DNA from 2 places in the Achromobacter sp. MUI-25009338 genome. Region 1 is predicted to be linked to the other one. Evidence: predicted binding sites of a transcription regulator. Region 1 holds the regulator's gene; the other holds the start of a gene.

Region 1 (11,834 bases):
GCGTCATCGCATCGCGCGCGCGGCGTTGCGCGGCTGGCAGCCGCACATGCCGAGTGCTAGCAGCCCTTGCGCCAGTGCGGTTTATGGGCCTCAGGACAGCGCGGGCAATTCCACGCGCTGCATGAGCTGGCGCCACGTTTCGGCGACCCGGGCGCGCACGCGCAGGTCCGCGCCCACCCGTTCGGCGTCGATGAATTCGTAGCGACGGGCGGCTTCCAGGTGCTCCAGCATCGGCAGCCGCACCATGCCGGCGGCATCGCCCAGCAGCACCGGCGCCATGTACAGCAGCAGTTCGTCGACGCAGTCTGCCGCGACCAGCGCGCCGCTCAGGCCGGCGCCGGCCTCCACGTGCACTTCGTTGATCTGCTCGGCCGCCAGCCAGCGCATCATCGCCGGCAGGTCCACCCGGTCCGGCGTCGCGCCGGGCAGCGGCACGACGCGCGCGTTCATGGCATGCAGCCGCGCGGCCTTGGCCGCGTCGTCGCGGGCGGTGAAGACGATGACTTCGGCGCCGTCGAAAAGCCTGGCGTGCTCGGGGATCTCGAAGCGGCCGTCGACCACCGCCTTGCGCGGCTGGCGCGGCGTATCCACGCCGCGCACGTTCAGCTGCGGGTCGTCCTTCAGCACGGTGCCCATGCCGGTCAGCACCACGCAGCTGCGCGCGCGCCAGCGATGGCCGTCGGCGCGGGCGTCCGCGCCGGTGATCCATTGCGATACGCCGTTATGCAGGGCGCTGCGGCCGTCCAGCGAGGCCGCCATTTTCATCCACACCCAGGGCAGCCCGCGGCTCATGCGGGAAATGAAGCCCGCGTTGACCGCCAGCGCTTCTTCCCGGCACACGCCGGTGGTGACCGCAATGCCGGCCTCGCGCAGCCGCGCCAGGCCCTGCCCGTTGACCAGCGGATTCGGATCGCCCAGCGCCGCCACCACGCGCGCCGGACGCGCCGCCAGCACCGCGTCCACGCACGGCGGCGTGCGGCCGTAATGGCTGCAGGGTTCCAGCGTCACGTACAGCGTGGCGCCGGCCACCGACTCGCCGCGCGCCTGCGCGTCGCGCAGGGCGCAGACTTCGGCATGGGGACCGCCGGGGGGCTGGGTCGCGCCTTCGCCCAGCACGCGCCCGTCGCGCACGATCACGCAGCCGACCCGGGGGTTGGGCGCGGTGGAGTACATGACGGTGCGCGCCAGGTCCAGCGCGCGTCGCATCCAGAAAACGTCGTCGGGGTCGCTCGGGGTCATCATGCCCAGGATTGTATGCCGCGCCGGCCGCCTGCGACGGGGCCGCCAGTGAATGTCCGTTTTGGGCCGATAGGCGTCTTTCGCGGCGCGCCGGCGGCGCCGGGATTGCAGTAAAACTGTCGCTACACCCCTTTTTATTCCATTGCCTGGAGCCGGTCCATGAAACAAGCGCTGATCGTCATCGACGTACAAGAATCTTTCCGGCTGCGTCCGTTTTGGGACGAAACGGAATATCCGGCGTTCCTCGGGCAGATCCAGTCCCTGATCGACGCCGCCGTCGCCCGCGACATGCCGGTGCTGCAGGTGTTCCACACCAGCGCCGCCAACGACCCGGCCAACCCGTTCTCGCTGGCTTCCGGCCACGTGCGCACGCTGAAGGAGCTGCACCTCGCCCCCTCCGCCGTGTTCCACAAGACCGTGCATTCCTCGCTCTACGCGGTCGACGCCGACGGCGCCAGCCTGCACGACTGGCTGCGCGAGCACGGCATCGAGGGCGTCATCGTCTGCGGCATCCGCACCGAGCAGTGCTGCGAAACCACGGCCCGCCACGCCAGCGACGCCGGTTTCAAGGTCGTATTCCCGACCGACGCCACGCTGACTTTCGCCATGCAGAGCCCGTCCGGCAAGAACTACACGCCGGCCGAGATCCGCGACCGCACCGAACTGGTGCTGCAGGGGCGCTTCGCCCGCATCGCGCGGGCCGCCGACGCGCTGGCGGGCTAGGAGCCGCGCATGGTGCCGGTGTATTTCGTGCTGTCGCAAGGCGTCGTCCTGCTGGACGTGGCCGGCCCGGCCGAAGCGTTCCGCGTGGCCAACAAACTCTGCCCCGGCGCGTTCGAACTGCATTTCTGCGGCCCGTCGCGCGAGGTCGAGAGCGGCCTGCCCGGCCTGCACCTGGCCCAGGTCAAGCCGCTGCCGGCAGCCTTGCCGGCGCACGCGCTGGTCATCGTATCGGGCGTGGTGGGCCAGCCCACGCGCCTGGACGAGCCGCAGGCCCGCGCCATCATCGAGTGGCTCGCGCAGCGCCACCCGGCCGACGGCTTCACGCTGATGACCGTGTGCGCGGGCGCGCTGTTCGCGGCCCGCGCCGGACTGACGCGGCAGCGCGAATGCACCACGCACCACAGCTGCCTGCAGCAGCTGGCGGCCATAGACCCGAGCGCGCGGCTGCACGACAACCGCATCTTCGTCGAGGACGGCAAACTGGTCAGCAGCGCCGGCATTACCGCCGGCATCGACCTGGCGCTGCACATGGTGTCGCGCCATTGCGGGCCGCGGGTGGCCAGCGAGGTGGCGCGCGACATGGTGGTCTACCAGCGGCGCGCCGGCACCGATTCGGCGCTGTCGCCCTGGCTGGACCACCGCAGCCACCTGCATCCGGGCGTGCACCGGGTGCAGGACGCCGTGATCCGCGATCCGGCGGCGCCGTGGTCGGCGCAATCGCTGGCCGACCACGCGCATACCAGCGTGCGCCATCTGACCCGTTTGTTCCGCGAGCACGCGGGCTGCACGCCGATGGACTATCTCTACCAGATACGCGTGGCGCTGGCGCGCGACCTGCTGCGCGACACCCGGCTGGACCTGGAGCGCGTGGCCGAAAAATCGGGTTTTGGCTCGGCCCAGCACATGCGGCGGGTCTGGCGCAAGTTCCAGCCGCTCACCCCCAGCCTGGCGCGCGCGGCGGCCGAACACTGACGGGACGGGGCGCTTAGTCCTTGCGCAGCTTGCCCGGCAGCAGCGGGCCCTGCATCTCGCGGATGGCCTCGACGAATTCGCCGATATCCTCGAAGCTCTTGTAGACCGAGGCGAAGCGCACGTAGGCCACCTTGTCGAGCTTGCGCAGCTCGTTCATGACCAGTTCGCCGATCTGCTCGGTGGGCACCTCGCGCAGCCCGCTGGCCAGCAGCTGCTCTTCGATGCGGGCGACCGCGGCGTCCACGTCTTCGGTGCTGACCGGCCGCTTGCGCAGCGCCAGGCTCAGGCTGGCGCGCAGCTTGCCGGGATCGTAATCGCTGCGGCTGCCGTTGCGCTTGACGACCGAAGGCATGGCGAGCTCCACCCGTTCATACGTGGTGAACCGCTTGTCGCAGGACAGGCAGCGGCGGCGACGCCGGATGGCGTCGCCCTCTTCGGAGACCCGGCTGTCGACGACCTGCGTTTCGGCATTGCCGCAAAATGGACACCGCATGTGTGATCCCTAAAGGCGCTGGAGGCAATAGTTAAGCATATTGTAACGGCGACCCGCAGCCATCCATACAGGCCAGGCCGCAAGGCCGGGGCCCGCAAAAAAAGCGAAGGGACGGCGCCTTGCGGGACCGTCCCTTAGCCAGGCCAGTGCGGGCGCGCGGCCCGCAGGCGGGCTTACTTCTTGCCGTAGACCGGCAGGCGCGCGGTCAGTTCATTGACGCGGGCGCGCACGGCGGCGATGTTGGCCTCGTCGCGCGGGTTGTCCAGCACGTCGGCGATCAGGTTGGCGGTCAGCTCGGCTTCCGCTTCCTTGAAGCCGCGGGTGGTCATGGCCGGCGTGCCCAGGCGGATGCCGCTGGTCACGAAGGGCTTTTCCGGGTCGTTCGGGATGGCGTTCTTGTTGACCGTGATGTGGGCCTGGCCCAGCACGGCTTCGGCTTCCTTGCCGGTGATGCCCTTGGAGCGCAGGTCCACCAGCATCACGTGGCTTTCGGTGCGGCCGGAAACGATGCGCAGGCCGCGCTTGACCAGCGTGTCGGCCAGGACCTTGGCGTTCTTGACGACCTGCTCGGCGTAGGTCTTGAACTCGGGTTCCAGCGCTTCCTTGAAGGCCACGGCCTTGCCGGCGATGACGTGCATCAGCGGGCCGCCCTGGATGCCGGGGAAGATCGCCGAGTTGATGATCTTTTCGTACTCGGCCTTCATCATGATGACGCCGCCGCGCGGGCCGCGCAGCGACTTGTGCGTGGTCGAGGTGACGAAGTCGGCGTGCGGCACCGGGTTGGGGTAGACGCCGCCGGCGACCAGGCCGGCGTAGTGGGCGATGTCGACCATGAACAGCGCGCCGTTGTCGTGGGCGATGCGGGCCATGCGCTCGAAATCGATGTGCAGGGCGTAGGCCGAGGCGCCGGCGACGATCAGCTTGGGCTTGTGCTCCTTGGCCAGCTGCTCGACCTGGGCGTAGTTCAGGACTTCGTTTTCGTCCAGGCCGTACGAGATGAAGTTGTACAGCTTGCCCGAGGCGTTGACGGAAGCGCCGTGGGTCAGGTGGCCGCCTTCGGCCAGGCTCATGCCCAGCACGGTGTCGCCCGGCTTGAGGACGGCCATGTACACGCCCTGGTTGGCCTGCGAGCCCGAGTTGGGCTGCACGTTGGCGGCTTCGGCGCCGAAGATCTGCTTCAGGCGGTCGATGGCCAGCTGTTCGACCACGTCCACGTACTCGCAACCGCCGTAGTAGCGCTTGCCCGGGTAGCCTTCGGCGTACTTGTTCGTGAACTGCGTGCCCTGGGCTTCCATGACGGCCGGGCTGGCGTAGTTTTCCGAAGCGATCAGCTCGATGTGCTGCTCCTGGCGCACGTCTTCCTTCTGGATGGCGGCCCAAACGTCCGGGTCAGCCTTGGACAGGGTGAGGTTGCGGTCAAACATGACGGGGGGTTCCTGAGACGGTAAGAAAGAGAGGAAAACGGCGTCGGACGGGGTAAACCCGGACAATGGCGGATAGTTTACCGCGTCGGGCCGGGCAAATTGCCGCCAAAATGCGCGCAACCCGGGCAAAAATGCCGCGACGGGCGCGAAAACCACGGCATCGCGGCGCGTACGGCAAAACGCCTCAAGCCGGCTTGAGGAACTTTCATGCAAGCCGGCAAGAAAAAAAGGGCCGCATAAAGCGGCCCCTTTCCGGCGGCGCGGCCTCAGGAGGCCGAGGTGGCGCCGATCTGCTTGGGCGCAAGCCTGGGGTTGAGCGTGTAGGTGCCGGTCAGCGAGGCCTTGGCCAGCACGTGGTTCTGCATGGCGCGCAGCGCGTCCTCGCCGGTGAACGAACCCTGCAGGTTCAGGGTCGGCACGTCCAGCGCGTACAGGGTGAACACGTAGCGGTGCACCAGCGCGTCGTTCCAGGGCGGGCACGGGCCGTCATAGCCGAAATAATCCCCGCTCATGTCGTGGTCATTGGCGAACCACGAGGAATACGAGTTGATGCCCTGGCGCGTGTCCATGGGCGCCAGCGGGCCGCCCTTGCCGCGCGGCGTGATGCCGTTGGAGAAGGCCCCTTCGTCGATTTCGCGCATGTCGGCGGCCAGGTCCACCAGCACCCAGTGGAAGAAGTCCACGCGCGGCAGGTCGGCCGGCACTTCGCGGCCTTCCTGGTTGACGTCGTCGGGACTGGAGGGGACGTCGGGATCGTGGCAGATCAGGGCGAACGACTGCGTACCCGCCGGGACGTCGTCCCAGGAAAACTGCGGGTTGTAGTTGTCTGCCAGCGCGACGTGCGATTGCGCATCGATCTTGCCGAAAGCGTAGCGCTCCGGAATCGACTCGTGATCGGAAAAGGACAAACTCGAGAGTTCCATGTCGTGCTCCTAGATTTGCCGCAAAGGCCCCACAGCCCCTGCCCGTACGCTCACAGGGTATCAAATCCTGATTGTCACGGCTTCAAATTAACACGCGCGAACTTGCGCTTGCCCACCTGGACCACGTAAGACCCCGCGGGCAATTGCAACGATTTGTCTTCCACGCGGTCGCCGTTGACGCGCACGCCGCCCTGCTCCACGTTGCGCTGCGCCTCCGAGCCGGACGCCACCAGGCCGGCTTCGCGCAGCAGCTTGAGTATGCCCACCGGCGCACCGCCGATGTTCACTTCGGGGATGTCGTCGGGAATGGCGCCGTCGCGGAAGCGGGCCTCGAACGTGGCCAGGGCCTCTTCGGCGGCCTTGGCCGAGTGGAAGCGCGTGATGATTTCCTGGGCCAGCATGACCTTGGCGTCGCGCGGGTTGCGCCCGCCGTCGATTTCCTGCTTGAGCGCGGCGATCGCGTCCAGCGACAGGAACGACAGCAGCTCGAAGTAGCGCCACATCAGCGTGTCGGAAATCGACATGAGCTTGCCGAACATGGAGTCGGGCGACTCCGAAATGCCGATGTAGTTGCCCTTGGACTTGGACATCTTCTCGACGCCGTCGGTGCCCACCAGCAGCGGCATCGTCAGGATGCACTGGGGCTCCTGGCCATATTCCTTTTGCAGCTCGCGGCCGACCAGCAGGTTGAACTTCTGATCGGTGCCCCCCAGCTCCAGATCGGACTTCAGCGCCACCGAGTCATAGCCCTGCATCAGCGGATACAGGAATTCGTGCACCGAGATCGGCACGCCGTTCTTGAAGCGCTTGGTGAAGTCCTCGCGCTCCATCATGCGCGCCACGGTGTAGCGCGAGGCCAGCTGGATCATGCCGCGCGCGCCCAGCGGATCGCACCACTCGGAGTTGTAGCGGATCTCGGTGCGCGCCGGGTCCAGCACCAGGCTGGCCTGGGCGTAATAGGTCTGGGCGTTGGCCTCGATCTGCTCGCGGGTCAGCGGCGGGCGGGTGTTGTTGCGGCCGCTGGGGTCGCCGATGGTCGAGGTGAAATCGCCGATCAGGAAGATGACGTTGTGCCCCATGTCCTGCAGCTGGCGCATCTTGTTCAGCACCACCGTGTGGCCCAGGTGGATGTCGGGCGCGGTGGGGTCCAGCCCCAGCTTGATGCGCAGCGGCACGCCGGTGGCGCGGCTGCGGGCCAGCTTGCGGACGAACTCGGATTCGACCAGGAGTTCGTCGCAGCCACGCTGGGCTATACGCAGATCGGCTTCGACTTCGGGAGTGATGGGGGCTTCTGAGGATGACATGGCAGGGGGACTGACGCGGCTTTGGCCGACAAAAAGGTGTAAAAAGTGACGAAAACTATCGAAAATTCTAGCCGAATCGGCTAGGATACCGCCCTAATCATACGCAATTGCCAGCTATACGCAGTTGCGGCCGCTTTACCCCGGTTTTTTCCGTTTCACTCACCCGTTGTTCACAAGATGCGCCTCGCGCCTGCCCTTGCCCCGGAAACCGTGGCGCGCGAGGGTATGTCCGCATACGCACCCTGCGAGCTCCTGCCACCTGAGAGGGTAACTTCACGATGACTCGTGGCCTCCACGAACTGGCGAGTAGCATCAAGCGCAAAGTTGCTGCCCTGTTTGCGCCCGTAGAACCCAAGCCGCACCGCTCGGGACTTTTCCGTCGCACTCTTCTCGTCACCGCACTCGGCCTGTTTGCCGGCGCCGCCGCCCTCGGCATGGTGCAGCAACCCGACCGCACCGAACTCCCCCCGTCGCGCATCATCCGCAGCGTCCTGCCGCTAAGCGCCGAGCAGGTCGAAGTCAGCGCCCCCAGCGCCGCGCCCTACATCAGCGAGACCCGCATCCGCCCGGGCGACACGCTGTCGGCCGTGCTGCAGCGCCTGGACCTGGACGCGCCCAACCTGCAGGCCTTCCTGACCCACGACGCCAGCGCCCGCAGCATCTACAAGCTGTACCCCGGCCGCTCCGTGCAGGCCGCGACCGACGAAGACGGCAAGCTGCTCTGGCTGCGCTATATCCACACCCCCGGCAACGAGGCCGACGGCCAGATCGTCACGCGCCTGCTGCATGTGGCGCCGTCGGGCGACAGCTACAAGGCCGAGGAAGTCACCGAAAACACCGAGCGCCAGACCCGCGTGGCCGTGGGCACGATCCGCTCCTCGCTGTTCGGCGCCACCGACGAGGCCGGCATCCCGGATTCGGTCACCATGCAGATGGCCGACATCCTCAGCGCCAAGATCGACTTCCTGCGCGACCTGCGCCAGGGCGACCAGTTCCGCGTGGTCTACGAAGTGCGCTCGCACGACGGGCGCTACGCCGGCGCCGGCCGCGTGCTGGCGCTGGAATTCATCAACGGCGGCAAGACCTACAGCGCCGTCTGGTTCAGCCCCGACGACAAGAGCGGCTCGTACTACGACTTCGACGGCACCAGCCTGCGCGGCGCCTTCCTGCGCACCGCGCTGAAGTTCAGCCGCATCAGCTCCACCTTCGGCATGCGCATGCACCCCATCCACAAGACCTGGACGGGACACAAGGGCGTCGACTACGCGGCGCCGTCCGGCACCCCGATCCACTCCACCGCCGACGGCACGGTCGAATTCGCCGGCTGGCAGAACGGCTACGGCAACGTGGTCATCGTCAAGCACCACGGCAAGTACTCGACGCTGTACGCGCACCAGAGCCGCATCGCCCAGGGCATCACCAAGGGCGCGAAGATCTCGCAAGGCCAGTTGCTGGGCTACGTCGGCTCCACCGGCTGGGCCACCGGCCCGCACCTGCACTACGAGTTCCGCGTGGCCAACCAGCCGGTCGACCCGCTGGCCGTGGACCTGCCCGTGGCGCGCAGCCTGGAACCCGCCGAAGTGCGCGCGTTCAACCAGGCTGTGGCCCCGTACAAGCAGCAGATCCAGCTGCTGACCCAGTTCCAGCAGACTCTGCCCGACGCGCTGACCAACGTGGCCAGCCGCTAGGCAAGACGTCACCCCGAAGGCGGCCCCGCACGATCACTGCGCGGCCGCTTTTTTTATTGCGAGAGGCCATCCCGTGACTTCCCGAGTCTCCAAGGATTCCAGGCTCTACATCGGCTTGATGTCGGGCACCAGCGTCGACGGCGTCGACGGCGTGCTGGCGCGCCTGGGCGGCGGGCAGCCGCCCCAGGTGCTGGCCAGCGCCAGCCTGCCCATGCCGGCCGGCCTGCGCCAGGAACTGCTGGCGCTGAACCAGCCCGGCGAGGACGAACTGGCGCGTGGCGCGCTGGCCGCCAATGCGCTGGCCCGCCTGTATGCCCAGGCCGTGGCCGCGCTGCTGCAGGACGCCGCGGTGGCGGCGCAGGACGTGGCGGCCATCGGCGCCCACGGCCAGACGGTGCGGCACCGCCCCGACCGCGGCTATACCGTGCAGCTCAACGCGCCCGCCCTGCTGGCCGAACTGACCGGCATCGATGTGGTGGCCGACTTCCGCAGCCGCGACGTGGCCGCCGGCGGCCAGGGCGCGCCGCTGGTGCCGCCCTTTCACGCGGCCGTCTTCGGCGCCGCCCACGGCCGCGCCGTGCTCAACCTGGGCGGCATCGCCAACGTGACGCTGCTCGCGCCCGGCCAGCCCCCGCGCGGCTTCGACACCGGCCCGGCCAACGTGCTGCTCGACGGCTGGTGCCAGCGCCACCTGGGCGCGCCGTTCGACGCCGACGGCCGCTGGGCCGCCACCGGCCGGGTGCTGGCGCCGCTGCTGGAACAGCTGATCGCCGGCGAGCCCTGGTTCGCCCTGCCGCCGCCCAAGTCCACCGGCCGCGACCTGTTCAACATGCAATGGCTGGACAGCCGGCTGGCGGCCTACGACGGCCCCAGCCCGGCGCCGCAGGACGTGCAGGCCACGCTGGAGCGGCTGACGGCGCGCAGCGTGGCCAACGCCATCGACGCCGCCGCGCCCGGCACCCAGGAGGTGTACGTCTGCGGCGGCGGCGCGCGCAATCCGGGGCTGATGCGCGAGCTGGCGTACTGCCTGCAGCGGCCGGTGCAGGCCACCGACGCGCTGGGCGTGCCGGCGCAGGAAGTCGAGGCGCTGGCGTTTGCGTGGCTGGCGCAGGCGTTCCTGGAGCGGCGGCCGGCGGGCATGCCCGCGGTCACGGGAGCGCGGGGGGAGCGTATTCTGGGGGGGCTTTATCCGGCTGAGGCGGGATGGAAAGGGGGGCTGTGGGCTGGCTGATGGGTTTCGCGCGTTCGAGGTTCTCTTTCTTGCCTATGGTTTCTCGCGCTACACCCATCCTACGGTAGGCGCGTAGGATGGGTGTAGCGCGAGATATTTTGAACAAGAACGAGAACCTCGAACGCGCGAAACCCATCACACCCCTCACACGCAAAAAAGCCCTTCGGCATGCCGAAGGGCTTTTCTTGGCGACTCGGAACCGGCGGTTTACACCGAGAACGAGGAACCGCAGCCGCAGGTGGTGCTGGCGTTGGGATTGCGGATGACGAACTGCGCGCCTTCCAGGTCTTCCTTGTAGTCGATTTCGGCGCCGACCAGGTACTGGAAGCTCATCGGATCGACCAGCAGCTGCACGCCAGCCTTGTCCAGCACGGTGTCGTCTTCGTTGACGACTTCATCGAAGGTGAAGCCGTACTGGAAGCCCGAACAGCCGCCGCCCTGCACGAATACGCGCAGCTTGAGCTCGGGATTGCCCTCTTCGGCCAACAGATCCTTCACTTTGGCCGCGGCCGAGTCGGTAAAGAGCAAGGGAGCAGGCGGGGCGGCCTGCAGGTCGACGGTTTCGGTCACTGCATTCATGGTTCACTCCTGGCCGGTTCGGCCATATTTCGGTGAGCGGCCTCGCCGCCCGTATGTTGTCACTATAGCGCACGCTTTGCGCAGACTCAAAGTTCCAGCTTGACGTTGCGCGACGCGCGCACGGTTTCGCCTTCCAGCACGCTGACGGTCACGCTTTCGGGGACAAAGCCCTCTGGCAGCGCCAGCACGCCCTGGCTGCGCTGGTACTGGTCGAACTGCAGGGCCAGCGAAGCCGCGGCGGTGCTTTCGCCGGTATTGGTCACCGGGCCGGATTCGGCCTTGACCTGCAGCGGCGCCAGCTCGACGGTGACCGTCTCGCCCTGGAGGGTGCCGGTGGCCTGGAACCGCAAGGCCCCGGCGAACGGCGTACCGCCATTGCGGCCGCTGCGCATGAGCAGGACCTTGTAGCGCAGGCCGCCGCCGCCGCGGTCGATCTGCACGCCGCGGATGTCGACGGCGCCTTCGGGGCCCGGCGGCAGCAGCTGCTCATAGAACGCCAGCTGGTCGCGCACCCGGCCGACTTCGGCCTGGACGGCGCGCAGCTCGGTTTCGAGTTCCTGGCGCGCGGCGCGCTCGATGACCAGTTCGCCGTCGGCGGCGTCGAGCTGCCCCTGGACGTAGCGCAGCTGCGTGGCCTGCTGGCGCATGGACTCTTCCTGGGCCTCGGCCTGGCGGGCGCTGATGACGACGGCGTCCTGCGGCCGGTAGAGCTGGCGGGCGTAGAAATAGCCCGCGGAGCCGCCCAGCAGCACGCCCGCCAGCAGGCCCGCGAACACGCGCAGCAGCCCGCCGGCCGGGCGGGTCTGGGGCGTTGCGTTGGGGTCTGGAGGCATGAAGGACGGCGGCCCGCGGCCGGGCCGCGGACCTTGTTTACGTCAGGGCAGGATGGCGACCTGGTCCAGGCCGGTGGATTCGGGCACGCCGAACATCAGGTTCATGTTCTGCACCGCCTGGCCGGCGGCGCCCTTGACCAGGTTGTCCTGCACCACCAGCACGATGAGCTGGTCGCCGTTGCCGGGACGGCTGAGCGCGATGCGCAGGTTGTTGGACGCGCGCACCGAGCGCGTCTCGGGCAGGCTGCCGGCCGGCATCACGTCGACGAAGGGCTCGTTCGCGTAGCGTTCTTCGAACAGCGCCTGGAAGTCGGTGTCGCGGGCCTCGGGCAGGATGCGCGCGTAGATCGTGGAGAACATGCCGCGGATCATCGGCACCAGGTGGGGCACGAAGGTCAGGCCGACCTTGCCGCCGGCGATCTTTT
Region 2 (11,834 bases), 2.1 Mb from region 1:
GCAGCTGGGCACGGGCGTGGTCGCCATCGCCTGCCTGCTGGCCGGACGTCCGCAGATCGCGGCCGTGGCGCTGGCCGCGACCGGGCTGATCGCGCTGGTGCAATGGATCTCCTGGAAGCCCTGGGCCGCGCGCCGCGTGCCGCTGCTGTGGATTCTGTACGCGGGCTATTTCGGACTGGGCGTGGGCCTGCTGGTCGGCGCGGCGCAGCTGGCCGGCTTCGTGCTGCGCACCGCCTGGCCCGCGCACGTGGTCGGCGTGGCCGGGTTTTCGGTGCTGATCATCGGCATGGCCACGCGCACCGCGCTGGGCCACCTGGGCCGGCCGCTGCGCGCCGACCGCAGCATGGTCGCCAGCTACGTGCTGGTGATACTGGCCGCGCTGCTGCGCCTGGCCGCCCTGCTGCCCACCGCGGCCGCGCTGGGCCTGCTGCACGCCTCGGCCACGGCGTGGGCGCTGGGCTTCGCGCTGTACCTGTGGCGCTTCTTCCCCATGATGATCCGGCCGCGCGCCGACGCCGGCAAAACCGCCGCGCCGGTCATGCGCGTCGCGCCGGCTCCCGGACGCCCGGCCGCCTGAATCGCGCGCAATGCGTTCAGCGGCGCGCTTCGCGCCGCCGCTGCGCCGCCATCTGCTGTTTCATGGCATCGAGCCAGGCCTTGACCTGCTGCATGTCCACGAACTGCGCCAGTTCGAACTCCAGCTCGCCGATATATTCGCGCACGTCGGCGATCTCGGCCTCCAGGTCCTCCATCAGCTCGGCCGGATCTATCGACTGTTCCGGGTCGAAGCGGTAGCGCGCCTTGAACGCGCGTTCGGCGCCGGCCACCGCCGCCCGCACCTCGGCCAGCCGCGCCTCCAGCGCCCCGGCCTCTTCCGGCAAGGCCGGCGCATCCGCCGGCGGTAAGGCGGCGGGCGGCTCCTCGGCCAGCGCGTCTGCGGCGCCGCGCTCATCGGCATAGTCCGCGTCGAAATCGCTGCCCGCGTGCTTGCGGTACACGGCCTTCAGCTTCGCGAGGTCGCATTCCCCGGGCGTGCCGTCCAGCTCCAGGGAACACAGGGTTTCGTCGGCAAGCTGCGCCGCGATTTCGGAGGCCAGCTGGCGCTGCCCCTTGCTCAGTTCCTTCTGCTTGCAGGCGTGGTCGAAACACAGAACCAGTCTGGCCTTCAGTTCGACTTCCATGGTTTCCAGCGGCGCCAGCTCGTCGGCGTACCGCTGCGCATAGTCCTGCGCGACCTGCCCCCACCGGGACAGCCGGGCCTGCGCCTCTTGCAAATCGTGCCTAAGGGCTTCGAACTTCTGGCGCGGCTGCGGCGCGGCGGGCGGATTTTGTTGCATGGCGGGAGCCTTTCATCAGCGTGGCGCGGCGACGGGCCGCGCATCGACAGGCGCATTTTAAGCGCGGCCGCGCCGACCCAGGCGCCTACGCTCTTGCTGACCAATCCGCGCGATGACAGCGCGGCCCGGCATCGCCGGGCCGCCAACGCTCAATTGAGGTTCAACGAGGTGATCTTGGACCCTTGCAACCCCACCCCGGCCATCAACCCCTGTCCGCCGAAGGGCACGGCGTACACGTCCTGGGTCAGGGTGGTGGTGGTGATGCTGGCCGCGTAGCTTTCGTCCACCATGACCAGCGTGGGTCCGGAACCCAGCGACCAGCCGTCGCTCTGGTCCAGGAACTTCAGCGCCGCCTCGTTCATGAAGAAGAGCGCGTAGCCGAACTTCTGCGCGCCGGCCTGCAGGCCGAAGGACACCGCGGTGATGTTGTAGTAGGCCTGGACCTTGCCGCCGCGGATCAGGGCGCCGTCGCCGCTCTCGGCGCCGACCAGCAGTCCGCCCTTGAGAATGCTGGGAAACACCAGCACGGCGACCGCCTTCTCGCCCAGCACCCGGGTCTTGGGCTCCTGCTGGTACAGCCGTTCCAGCGCCGCCCGCGCATCGCGGCTGATGTCGGCGGCCGACTCGGCGCGGGCCTGGGTCGCCATACAGAAACCGGCCACCCATAAAAAAAGGCTGGCCCACAGCCAACCGTGAAACTTGACAGGCAAAACGGATACGCGACGCATACAGCCTCCTGGAATGAAGACGGCAAGCGCCACGCGCGCTCGCCCCGACTTGCCCGAGCAAGTATTGGCAGGCGCGCGTACGTTGTCAAGCTCCGCCGATGGACGAGGGCCTGGACGCGACAGGACTAGACGGCGGGCGGATCGGTCTCCCGTTCGGGATGGCGATGGCGGGCCAGCGCCTCCAGAAACAGCGGCGCGCTGTTGCCCGGCTCGCCGTCGACCAGCAGCAGGCCGCCGTCGGCTTCGTCCGGCTCGATGCCGGCCGCAACGAATAGCTGCTTGCCTTCGGCCAGCCCCATCAGCGTCTTGCCGTGGCGATAGGCGTCGCGCAGGAATTCCAGCGCCCGTCCGTCGGCGTGCAGACGCTCCACCGCTGCCGCGCCGCCGGGCGCGATGGCGCCGTCGAACAGCACCGAGGGCTGGTTGTCGAGCGATGCGTCGGCGTCCAGCACTTCGCCCTCGCCCGATAGCGGCCCGATGCGCTGGCCGACCAGCCGCACCACCACGCCGGCGGCGATCAGCGCGTCGGCCAAGGCGCGCACGGCGCGGGCGTCCACGCCTTCGGCCACCAGGATCGCGACCTTGCGCGTGGCCGCGCCGCCGTCTCCGGGCCGCGCGGTCAGCGACAGCGCGGGCGAGACCTCGACCTCGGGCGCCGGCGGTTCGCAGGCGCGCGGCAGCGGATCGGGCAAGGCCATGCCCAGGCGCTGCGCCACCGAGCCGGCCAGCTCGTCGGACACGTTGCGCAGGGACGCCACCATGCGCCGGCGCACGGCCGGCACCGTGACCTTGCTCAGTTCGAACGCGAACGCGCTGGCGATGTGGCGGCGCTCCCATTCGGTCTGGCTCAGGTAGAAGAGCGTGGCCTGGTTGTAGTGCTCGGCGAATTTCTCGGGATGGCCGCGCAGCTCGTCGCCCGCCACCGGCTCGGGAAAGGACACGAAACCGTCCATGCCGGCCTGGAACGGACAGCCGCCGCCCAGCGAATTGGGCTCGTAGGCCGCCCGCCCCCGGTGGATGGCCTGGCGGTGCATGCCGTCGCGCTGGTTGTTCTGCACCGGCGCCAGCGGCGCGTTGATCGGGATCTCGTGGAAATTGGGGCCGCCCAGCCGCGAAATCTGCGTGTCCACATAGGAATGGATGCGTCCGGCCAGCAAGGGATCGTTGGTGAAGTCCAGGCCCGGCACCACGTGCGCCGCGCAGAAAGCCACCTGCTCGGTTTCGGCGAAGAAGTTGTCGGGGTTGCGGTCCAGCACCAGCCGGCCCACCGGCACCACGGGCACCAGTTCCTCGGGCACGATCTTGGTGGCGTCCAGCACGTCGAAGCTGAAGCGTTCGGCCTCTTCCTCGGTAAAGACCTGCACGCCCAGCTCCCATTGCGGGGGGTTGCCGGAATCGATGGCCTCCCACAAGTCGCGCCGGTGGAAATCGGGGTCGGCGCCGGCCGTTTTGACGGCCTCGTCCCAGACCTGCGAATGCGTGCCCAGCAAGGGGTTCCAGTGGAACTTGACCAGCCGCGACTCGCCGTCGGCGTTGACGAAGCGGAAGGTGTGCACGCCAAAGCCCTGCATCATGCGAAAGCTGCGCGGGATCGCGCGGTCCGACATCAGCCACATCAGCATGTGGGTGGATTCCGGCATCAGCGACACGAAGTCCCAGAACGTGTCGTGCGCGGACGCGGCCTGCGGCATGGCGTGGTGCGGTTCGGGCTTGACCGCGTGCACCAGGTCCGGGAATTTCATCGCGTCCTGGATGAAAAACACCGGCATGTTGTTGCCCACCAGGTCCCAGTTGCCTTCGTCGGTGTAGAACTTGACCGCGAAGCCGCGCACATCGCGCGCGGTGTCCTTGGAGCCGCGCTCGCCGGCCACGGTCGAGAAGCGCACGAATACCGGCGTGCGCTTGCCGACCTCGGCGAACGGCGCGGCCGCGGTCAGGTCGGTCAGGGCGCGCTCGCAGACGAAGTAGCCGTGCGCCGCCGAGCCGCGCGCGTGCACGATGCGCTCGGGGATGCGCTCATGGTCGAAGTGCGTGATCTTCTCGCGCAGGATGAAATCCTTGAGCAGCGCCGGCCCGCGCAGCCCCGCCTTGAGCGAATGCTGGTTGTCGCTGATGCGCACGCCCTGGTTGGTGGTCAGCGGCTGGCCCGTGGGGTCGGCGCGCACGCGCGCCAGCCGGCCGTCGGCGGCGTTGACGCCGGGCGCGGCCGGCCCGCCGGTCTTGGGCGAGTCCGCGCTTTCGGACAGGGAGCTGGCGCCCGCGGCCGGGTCCGCCGGAGACACGCTGGCGCCCGTATACGGACAGCGCGCGCCTTCCTCGCCATACTCGGCGGCCTTGCCGGCGTTGTGGTCCAGCGCGGATGCGGCGGCGTCCACGGCCGCGGCCCGCCTGGCCGCCGGACTGCGCGCCCGGCCGCGCGCGCCGCCCTCGGGCGCGGCGCCGGGGCCGCTGTCGGTGTTCTGGTAGGCGCTATCGACGGCCGGCGCGGCGCCCGCCTTGGCTGGTTTCTTCCCTGGCATGGCGGTTCTCCTAAAGCATCTTGGCGCGGGACTGCTCGGCGCGGGATGCGCCGATCGCGGACTCCACCTGTTTGACCTCTTCGGGCGGCGGCAGCACGGCGGGATAGCCCAGGGCTTCGATCCACAGCTCCCGCGACCAGCCCTTGGTGTGATAGAGATGGTGTTCCTCGTCGGTGACCACCGCGTCATAGGCCTGTTTGAGCACCTTGCCCTCGGTGCCGCCGTGCTGCTCGGCGATCACGCCGATCAGCGTCCAGTTGGCGTGGTCCTTGGTCTCGGCCAGCACCACGCATTCGGTCGCGACCAGCTGCGCGGCGTCGGCGTCGCCAGCGGCGATCGCCATCTTCATGGCCTTCACCAGCGACTCGCCGATATGGCGCACGACCTCGCGGCCCGGCGACTCGCGCTCGGGGTCCAGCCCCAGCTGCTCGAACACGGTCAGCAGCACGCGGCGATGGGTGCGCGTTTCTTCCAGATAGTCCTGCCATTCCTGCTTCAGGTCTTCATTGACGGCGCAGGTCACGGCGGTCTCGTAGATTTTCAATCCCCCGATCTCGGTTTCCAGGGCCTGATACAGCAGTTCCTCGATCTGCGCGGCATTTCCGGCTTTGCGTTTCATTGGACGCTCCTCTGTCTGTGTGGTGTCGCGCCACCGCCGCCGCGTACCGGCGGCCTGGCGACCTGCGCGACCCCAGCAACCGGCGTTCCCGCGCCGCCCCGCACGCCGCGCCTGCGCGCACCGGGTGCAGAAAATACAAAGCCCCGGACCGGACAACACTGGCCCCATTTAGTTTAGAATCGGAATTATTCTCAATAAAAATCAGACCGCCTCGGTTCGCGGCGGCGTCACAAGAAAGAGGCTCACCCTGAAATCCGGTTTCCGCCTGTCCATGGCCTGGCTCCATACGTGGGTCGGCCTGTGGTTCTCCTGGCTGCTGTTCGCCGTCTTCCTGACGGGTTCGCTGGCCGTGTTCTCCGAACCCATCACCCATTGGATGACGCCCGAACACCAGGCTGCCGAAGCCTCGGCCGCCGAGCGGCAAGGCGCGCCGGTGGACCGCGCCCACCGCTTCGGGCTGGCGGTGGACTACATGGCCCGCAACCATGCCGGCGCGGGCATGTGGGAAATCTGGCCGGTCAACCGCCACCACGACAATGGGCTGACGGTTTACTGGTTCGACAAGAACGGCCTTTACGCCGACGCCGAGCTCGACCCCGTCACCGGCGCCGAACTGGACGAGCACCACGACGAGGCCGAAAGCCGTGCCACGCCGGGCGGCCAGCACTTCGTGGACTTCCACTACACCCTGCACGACGCCGGGCTGGGGCTGTGGATCGTGGCCTTCGCCACCATGGCGATGCTGGTGGCGCTGATTTCCGGCGTGGTCACGCACAAACGCATCTTCAAGGATTTCTTCACCTTCCGCGCCAACAAGGGCCAGCGCTCGTGGCTGGACGCGCACAATACGAGCGCGGTGCTGACCCTGCCCTTTCTGTTCATGATCGCCTACACCGGCGTGGTGATTTCCGGCGCGACGCTCATGCCCGCTCCCGTTTCCGCCACCTACGGCGAGGGCCCGCAGGCGCTGCGCGTCTATCTGGCCGAACTGGAAGGCGAGCCGATGCTCGCGCGCAGCGGCGCCGCCCAGGCCGTGCCGGCGCTGGAGCCCATCGTCGCCCGGGCCGAAAGCCTGATCGGGCAGACCCCCCGCGCCATCGTCATCCGCAACCCCGAAGACAGCTCCATGCGCATCGGCGTGTACGGCTGGAACGAGGCGGCCGACACCTTGCGCAACATCAGCGCCACCACCGGCATGGCGGAGTTCACGGGCGACGGCGAACTGCTGCGCGTGCGCCCGGCCGGCGAAGTGCTGGGCGGCGCCGCGCCGCGCACGCGCCAGGTCTTGAGCGACCTGCACATGGCCAGGTTCGGCGGCGTGGCCATGCAATGGCTGTATTTCATCTGCGGCATGGCCGGCGCGGCCCTGATGGGCACCGGCGCCATCCTCTTCATGGTCAAGCGCCGCGCCCGGCACGGCGGCGAATTCGGCGCCGCCACCGCGCGCGTCTACCGCCTGATCGAAGGACTGAACGTGGCCGCGATGGCCGGGCTGGGCATCGCCTGCGTCGGCTATTTCTGGGCCAATCGCCTGCTGCCGGTGACGCTGCAGGACCGGGCCGCCTGGGAGCTGCGCGTCTTCTTCCTGATCTGGGCGCTGACGCTGCCGCATGCCTGGCTATGCGCCCCGCGCCGCGCCTGGATCATGCAGCTGGGCCTGCTGTCGGCGCTGTGCCTGCTGCTGCCGCTGATGTCGTACGCCGCCGTGGGCGACCACCTGTACGCGCAGATCGCGCGCGGCGACTGGGAAAGCGCCGGCGTCGAACTGAGCGCCCTGGCTTTCGGCGTACTATCGGGCTGGGCGGCCCTGCGGTTATGGCGCCGGCCCGCTACGGCGCCCTCGCAGCGCATCCCCCGCGCAAACGAAGAGGCAGCGGCATGAATTCCAACGACCTGTACGCCATCGGCATGGCCCTGCTGCTGACCTACTCCGGCATGGCCTGCCTGAGCCTGGCCATGCCGCGCCATTACGACCAGGTCTGGGGCCGCGACCCGTCGGCCGGACACAGCCGCGTGCTGCGCGGCGCCGGCCTGCTGCTGCTGGCCCTGGCCCTTCTGCCCTGCGTCAGCCTGTGGGGCAATACGGTGGGCGTGGTGGCCTGGCTGGGCTGGCTGTCGGCCGGCGCCCTGCTGTGGGTCGGCATGCTGTCGTGGGCCCCGCGCCCGGCGGCGCGCACCGCGGCGCTGGCCCTGGCGATCGCGCTGGCCGGGGTCGGAATCGGCTTTTGACGGTCCGCGCAAGGCGCGAAAAACGCGTTTGATGCGCATCAAGCAGGGCTAAAATCCCGCGTCTCGCGTACGTCGACGACACCATATGTGGTGATAGAGTTTCACCACCCTACTACATATGGTGTCAGTCATGCATATCCAGCACATACTCAAGCGCGACGGCCGGGTCGTGGCGTTCGACCGCGACAAGATCGCCCACGCCATCGCCGCGGCCGGCCAGAGCACCGGGGAACTGGACCTCGCGGGCGCGCAGGCGCTGACCGACGCCGTCATCGACGCGCTGGCCGACCAGCCCTGCCCCGGCGTCGAAACCATCCAGAACCGCGTCGAGGAAGTCCTGGTCCAGGCCGGCCGCTGGCGCACGGCGCGCGCCTACATCGTCTACCGCGAGCAGCACGCCCGCCTGCGCTCGCTGCGCCACACCCTGGTGGACGTGGAAAGCGCCATGGAGGAATACCTGGAGCAGCGCGACTGGCGCGTCAACGCCAACGCCAACCAGGGCTACAGCCTGGGCGGCCTGATCCTGAACGTCGCGGGCAAGGTCACCGCCAACTACTGGCTGTCCAATGTCTTCGCGCCGGAGGCCGGACGCGCCCACCGCGAAGGCGACATCCACATCCACGACCTGGACATGCTGAGCGGCTATTGCGCCGGCTGGTCGCTGCGCCAGCTGCTGACCGAAGGCTTCAACGGCATCCCCGGCAAGGTCGAGGCCACGCCGCCGCGCCACATGTCGGCCGCCATCGGCCAGATCGTCAACTTCCTGGGCACGCTGCAGAACGAATGGGCCGGCGCGCAGGCCTTCAGCTCGTTCGACACCTACATGGCGCCTTTCATCCGCCGCGACGCCATGACCTACGCGCAGGTCAAGCAGGCCATGCAGGAGCTGATCTACAACCTCAACGTGCCCAGCCGCTGGGGCACGCAGACGCCGTTCACCAACCTGACCTTCGACTGGACCTGCCCGGCCGACCTGCGCGAACAGATTCCGTACGTGGGCGGCGAGGAAATGCCGTTCGCCTACGGCGACCTGCAGGCCGAGATGGACATGATCAACCGCGCCTACATCGAAGTCATGATGGCCGGCGACGCCAAGGGCCGCGTCTTCACCTTCCCCATCCCCACCTACAACATCACGCCGGACTTCGACTGGGACCATCCCAACACCGAACGCCTGTTCGAAATGACGGCGCGCTACGGCCTGCCTTATTTCCAGAACTTCCTCAATTCCGACCTGGAGCCGCACATGGTGCGCTCCATGTGCTGCCGCCTGCAGCTGGATCTGCGCGAACTGCTCAAGCGCGGCAACGGCCTGTTCGGCTCGGCCGAGCAGACCGGCTCGGTGGGCGTGGTCACGGTCAACTGCGCGCGCCTGGGCTATACCTGCCGCGGCGACGAGGGCAAGCTGATGGCGCGCCTGGACCACCTGCTGGAGCTGGGGCGCGACGTGCTCGAAACCAAGCGCAAGGTGGTGCAGCGCTACATCGACCAGGGCCTGTATCCCTACACCCGCCGCTACCTGGGCACGCTGCGCAACCACTTCAGCACGCTGGGGGTGAACGGCATCAACGAGATGATCCGCAACTTCACCGGCGATATGGACGACATCACCACCGGGCCGGGCCACGCCATGGCGGTCCGGCTGCTGGACCGCGTGCGCGCCCGCATGACCGAATTCCAGGAACAGACCGGCCACCTGTACAACCTGGAGGCCACGCCGGCCGAAGGCACCACCTACCGTTTCGCGCGCGAGGACCGCAAGCGCTATCCCGACATCCTGCAGGCCGGCAGCGACGCGCAGCCCTACTACACCAATTCCAGCCAGCTGCCGGTGGGGCATACGGACGACCCCTTCCATGCGCTGGAGCTTCAGGAAACGCTGCAGGGCAAGTACACCGGCGGCACCGTGCTGCACCTGTACATGAACGAGGCCGTGTCCTCGGCCGGCGCCTGCAAGGAGCTGGTGCGCCGCGCGCTGTCGAATTTCCGCCTGCCCTACATCACCGTCACGCCGACCTTCTCGATCTGCCCCAACCACGGCTATCTGGCGGGACGCCACGAGTTCTGCCCCAAATGCGATGCCGAGCTGCTCGCCCGGCAATCGTCATGCTGCACCCCGGCCTAGCCGGATATCCCCCTGGCCTCTACCAAGGAACCCCTATGCAAACCCTGACCACCCCCGACATCGCCCCCGCCACCGCCCCCATGCTGGACGACAGCCAGCGCGTGCGTTGCGAGATCTGGACCCGCGTGATGGGCTACCACCGTCCCGTTTCGTCCTTCAACACCGGCAAACAAGGCGAATTCAATGAACGCCGCTTCTTCGTCGAACGCCGCGCCTGAGGGCGCGCGTCCTGCCCCGGCCTGCGGGCCGGGGTCCGCGCCCGCCGCGCGCAGGATGGCCGTCAGGCCGGCCTACGCCGCCTTGCCGCAGCCGGTGCTGCAGCCCTTGCCGCGCCACGCCCATTCGGTGGGCGGGCTGGTGCCTTTTTCCACCGTGGACTGGCCCGGCAAGCTGGCCGCCGTGGTCTTCATCGCCGGCTGCCCCTGGCGCTGCCATTACTGCCACAACACCGAATTGCAGACGCGCACCGCGCGCTACGACTGGCATGACATCCGCGCTTTCCTCGAAACCCGCAAGGGGCTGCTGGACGCCGTCGTATTCTCCGGCGGCGAACCCCTGAGCGAACCGCGCCTGGCCCAGATGATCCGCGACGTGCGGCGCATGGGCTACCAGGTCGGCATGCACACCGCCGGCATCTATCCGCTGCGACTGGCCGACGTGCTGCAGCACCTGGACTGGGTCGGCCTGGACATCAAGGCCGACGCCGCCGGCTACGACGACATCACCGGCCGCCGCGATTCCGAGCGTCCCGCCATGTCGTGCCTGGCCCAGCTGCTGTCGGCGCGGCGCGATTTCGAATGCCGCGTCACCTGGCATCCCGACTGGTTCGACGAGACCCGGCTGCTGGACGTGGCCCGGGAACTGTCCCGCCGCGGCGTGCGACGCTTCGCCGTGCAGGGCGCGCGCAGCACGCCGGACTCGCCCGCCGCGCGCCACTTGAGCGCGCAGGCCGAAAGCCGGATGCGGGAATGGTTCGAAGCGTTCGAGTATCGCTGAGGGGATGGCGTTGCGTGGAACCATGGCGTGGGCACGTGGCTGCGGGTCGAACCATGAACCATGATATTGGGTCGTAGGATGGGTGTAGCGCGGCAACCGGCGGGTAAGAATTCCGACTCCGAACGCGCGTAACCCATCGGCCGGCGAGAGCCGGCGGTTTGTCTCTTGCCTCGAAAGGCGGCGGCTGGCGCCGCCTGATGGGTTACGCGCGTTGAATTGTTGAATTCTTGCGTAAGTATTCTCGCGCTACACCCATCCTACGCCCGCCCCACGCCAACCCGCGCGTCACCCCCCACGCCGCGCCATCGCCTCCCGGAAACGCGGCGAGCCGATGGCGCCGACGTTGCAGCGCGCCCAGGGCGATCGGATCGTGGGGTCCACGCTGAACACCCGCCCCGGCGCCATGATGATCTTTTCCGGCATCAGCTCGGCGGCCAGGGCCAGCGTGTCGTCCACGCCGGGAAAGGCCGACCACAGGTACAGCGAACTGGTGGGCCGGGCGAAGACCTCGGCGCCCAGCGAATCCAGCACCTGCAGCGCATGGCCGGTGGCGGCTTCCAGGCGCTGGCGCAGCCTGACCAGATGCCGCTCGTAGTGGCCGTCGCGCAGCATCACGTCCACCATGCGCTCGCAGTACTCGGAACTGCTGACGTGCACCAGCGCCTTGAGGTCGGCCAGGTCGCTGGCCAGCGCGGCGTTGCAGGCGATGAATCCCACCCGCAGCGCGGCGGAGAATGACTTGGAGAAGCTGCCGATGTAAATGGTGCGCTCCAGCTGGTCCAGCGCCGCCAGGCGCACCGCGGACGTGGGCTTGAAGTCCGCCAGCGGATCGTTCTCCACCAGGATCAGGTTGTGGCGCTCCGCCAGCTGCAGCACCCGGTACGCCTTGGCCGGCGAGATGTCCGACCCCGTGGGGTTGTGCGCCAGCGACTGGGTGAAGAACAGGCGCGGCTTTTCCCGCTGCAGCAGCGCTTCCAGCGCGGCGATGTCCGGACCGTCCGGCAGGCGCGGCACGCCCAGCATGCGCGCCCCGGCCAGCTTGAGCTTGCCGAACAGGGGGTAATAGCCGGGGTTGTCGACCAGCACCGGCGCGTCCTGCGGCACGAAGTAGCGGATCACCAGGTCCATGGCCTCGTTCGCGCCGTGCGTCAGCACCAGTTGCGGCGGCGCCGCATTGATGCCCACGTCTCCCAGCTTGCGCACCAGGCTTTCGCGCAGCGGCGCATAGCCGAAGCGGCTGCCGTAGCGGAACAAGGCGCCCAGCCCGGTGCGCACCACCTT

What was found. Region 1 encodes NrdR, which represses ribonucleotide reductase genes. Its sites were predicted from a motif close to CACNANATNTNGTG; they were not measured.
Region 2: AC1IQ6_RS14765 (ribonucleoside triphosphate reductase) is a predicted target of NrdR. The motif match lies at 7,543-7,556, and genes of this name have one in related genera.

Annotation. Positions count from the first base shown of each region.
Region 1 covers NZ_CM170627.1:5,173,093-5,184,926, forward strand. The annotation lists gene ribD (bifunctional diaminohydroxyphosphoribosylaminopyrimidine deaminase/5-amino-6-(5-phosphoribosylamino)uracil reductase RibD) at 91-1,206, opposite strand; gene AC1IQ6_RS24430 (cysteine hydrolase family protein) at 1,399-1,962, shown strand; gene AC1IQ6_RS24435 (GlxA family transcriptional regulator) at 1,972-2,934, shown strand; gene nrdR (transcriptional regulator NrdR) at 2,948-3,427, opposite strand; gene glyA (serine hydroxymethyltransferase) at 3,601-4,851, opposite strand; gene AC1IQ6_RS24450 (YbhB/YbcL family Raf kinase inhibitor-like protein) at 5,118-5,774, opposite strand; gene tyrS (tyrosine--tRNA ligase) at 5,849-7,078, opposite strand; gene AC1IQ6_RS24460 (M23 family metallopeptidase) at 7,357-8,766, shown strand; gene AC1IQ6_RS24465 (anhydro-N-acetylmuramic acid kinase) at 8,885-9,997, shown strand; gene erpA (iron-sulfur cluster insertion protein ErpA) at 10,205-10,576, opposite strand; gene AC1IQ6_RS24475 (DUF6776 family protein) at 10,663-11,409, opposite strand; gene argC (N-acetyl-gamma-glutamyl-phosphate reductase) at 11,452-11,834, opposite strand, start outside.
Region 2 covers NZ_CM170627.1:3,110,876-3,122,709, forward strand. The annotation lists gene AC1IQ6_RS14730 (NnrS family protein) at 1-577, shown strand, start outside; gene AC1IQ6_RS14735 (hypothetical protein) at 594-1,337, opposite strand; gene AC1IQ6_RS14740 (lipid-binding SYLF domain-containing protein) at 1,487-1,984, opposite strand; gene AC1IQ6_RS14745 (catalase) at 2,191-4,584, opposite strand; gene AC1IQ6_RS14750 (hypothetical protein) at 4,595-5,203, opposite strand; gene AC1IQ6_RS14755 (PepSY-associated TM helix domain-containing protein) at 5,475-7,085, shown strand; gene AC1IQ6_RS14760 (DUF3325 domain-containing protein) at 7,082-7,432, shown strand; gene AC1IQ6_RS14765 (ribonucleoside triphosphate reductase) at 7,563-9,557, shown strand; gene nrdD (anaerobic ribonucleoside-triphosphate reductase) at 9,593-9,775, shown strand; gene AC1IQ6_RS14775 (anaerobic ribonucleoside-triphosphate reductase activating protein) at 9,741-10,553, shown strand; gene AC1IQ6_RS14780 (aminotransferase-like domain-containing protein) at 10,839-11,834, opposite strand, start outside.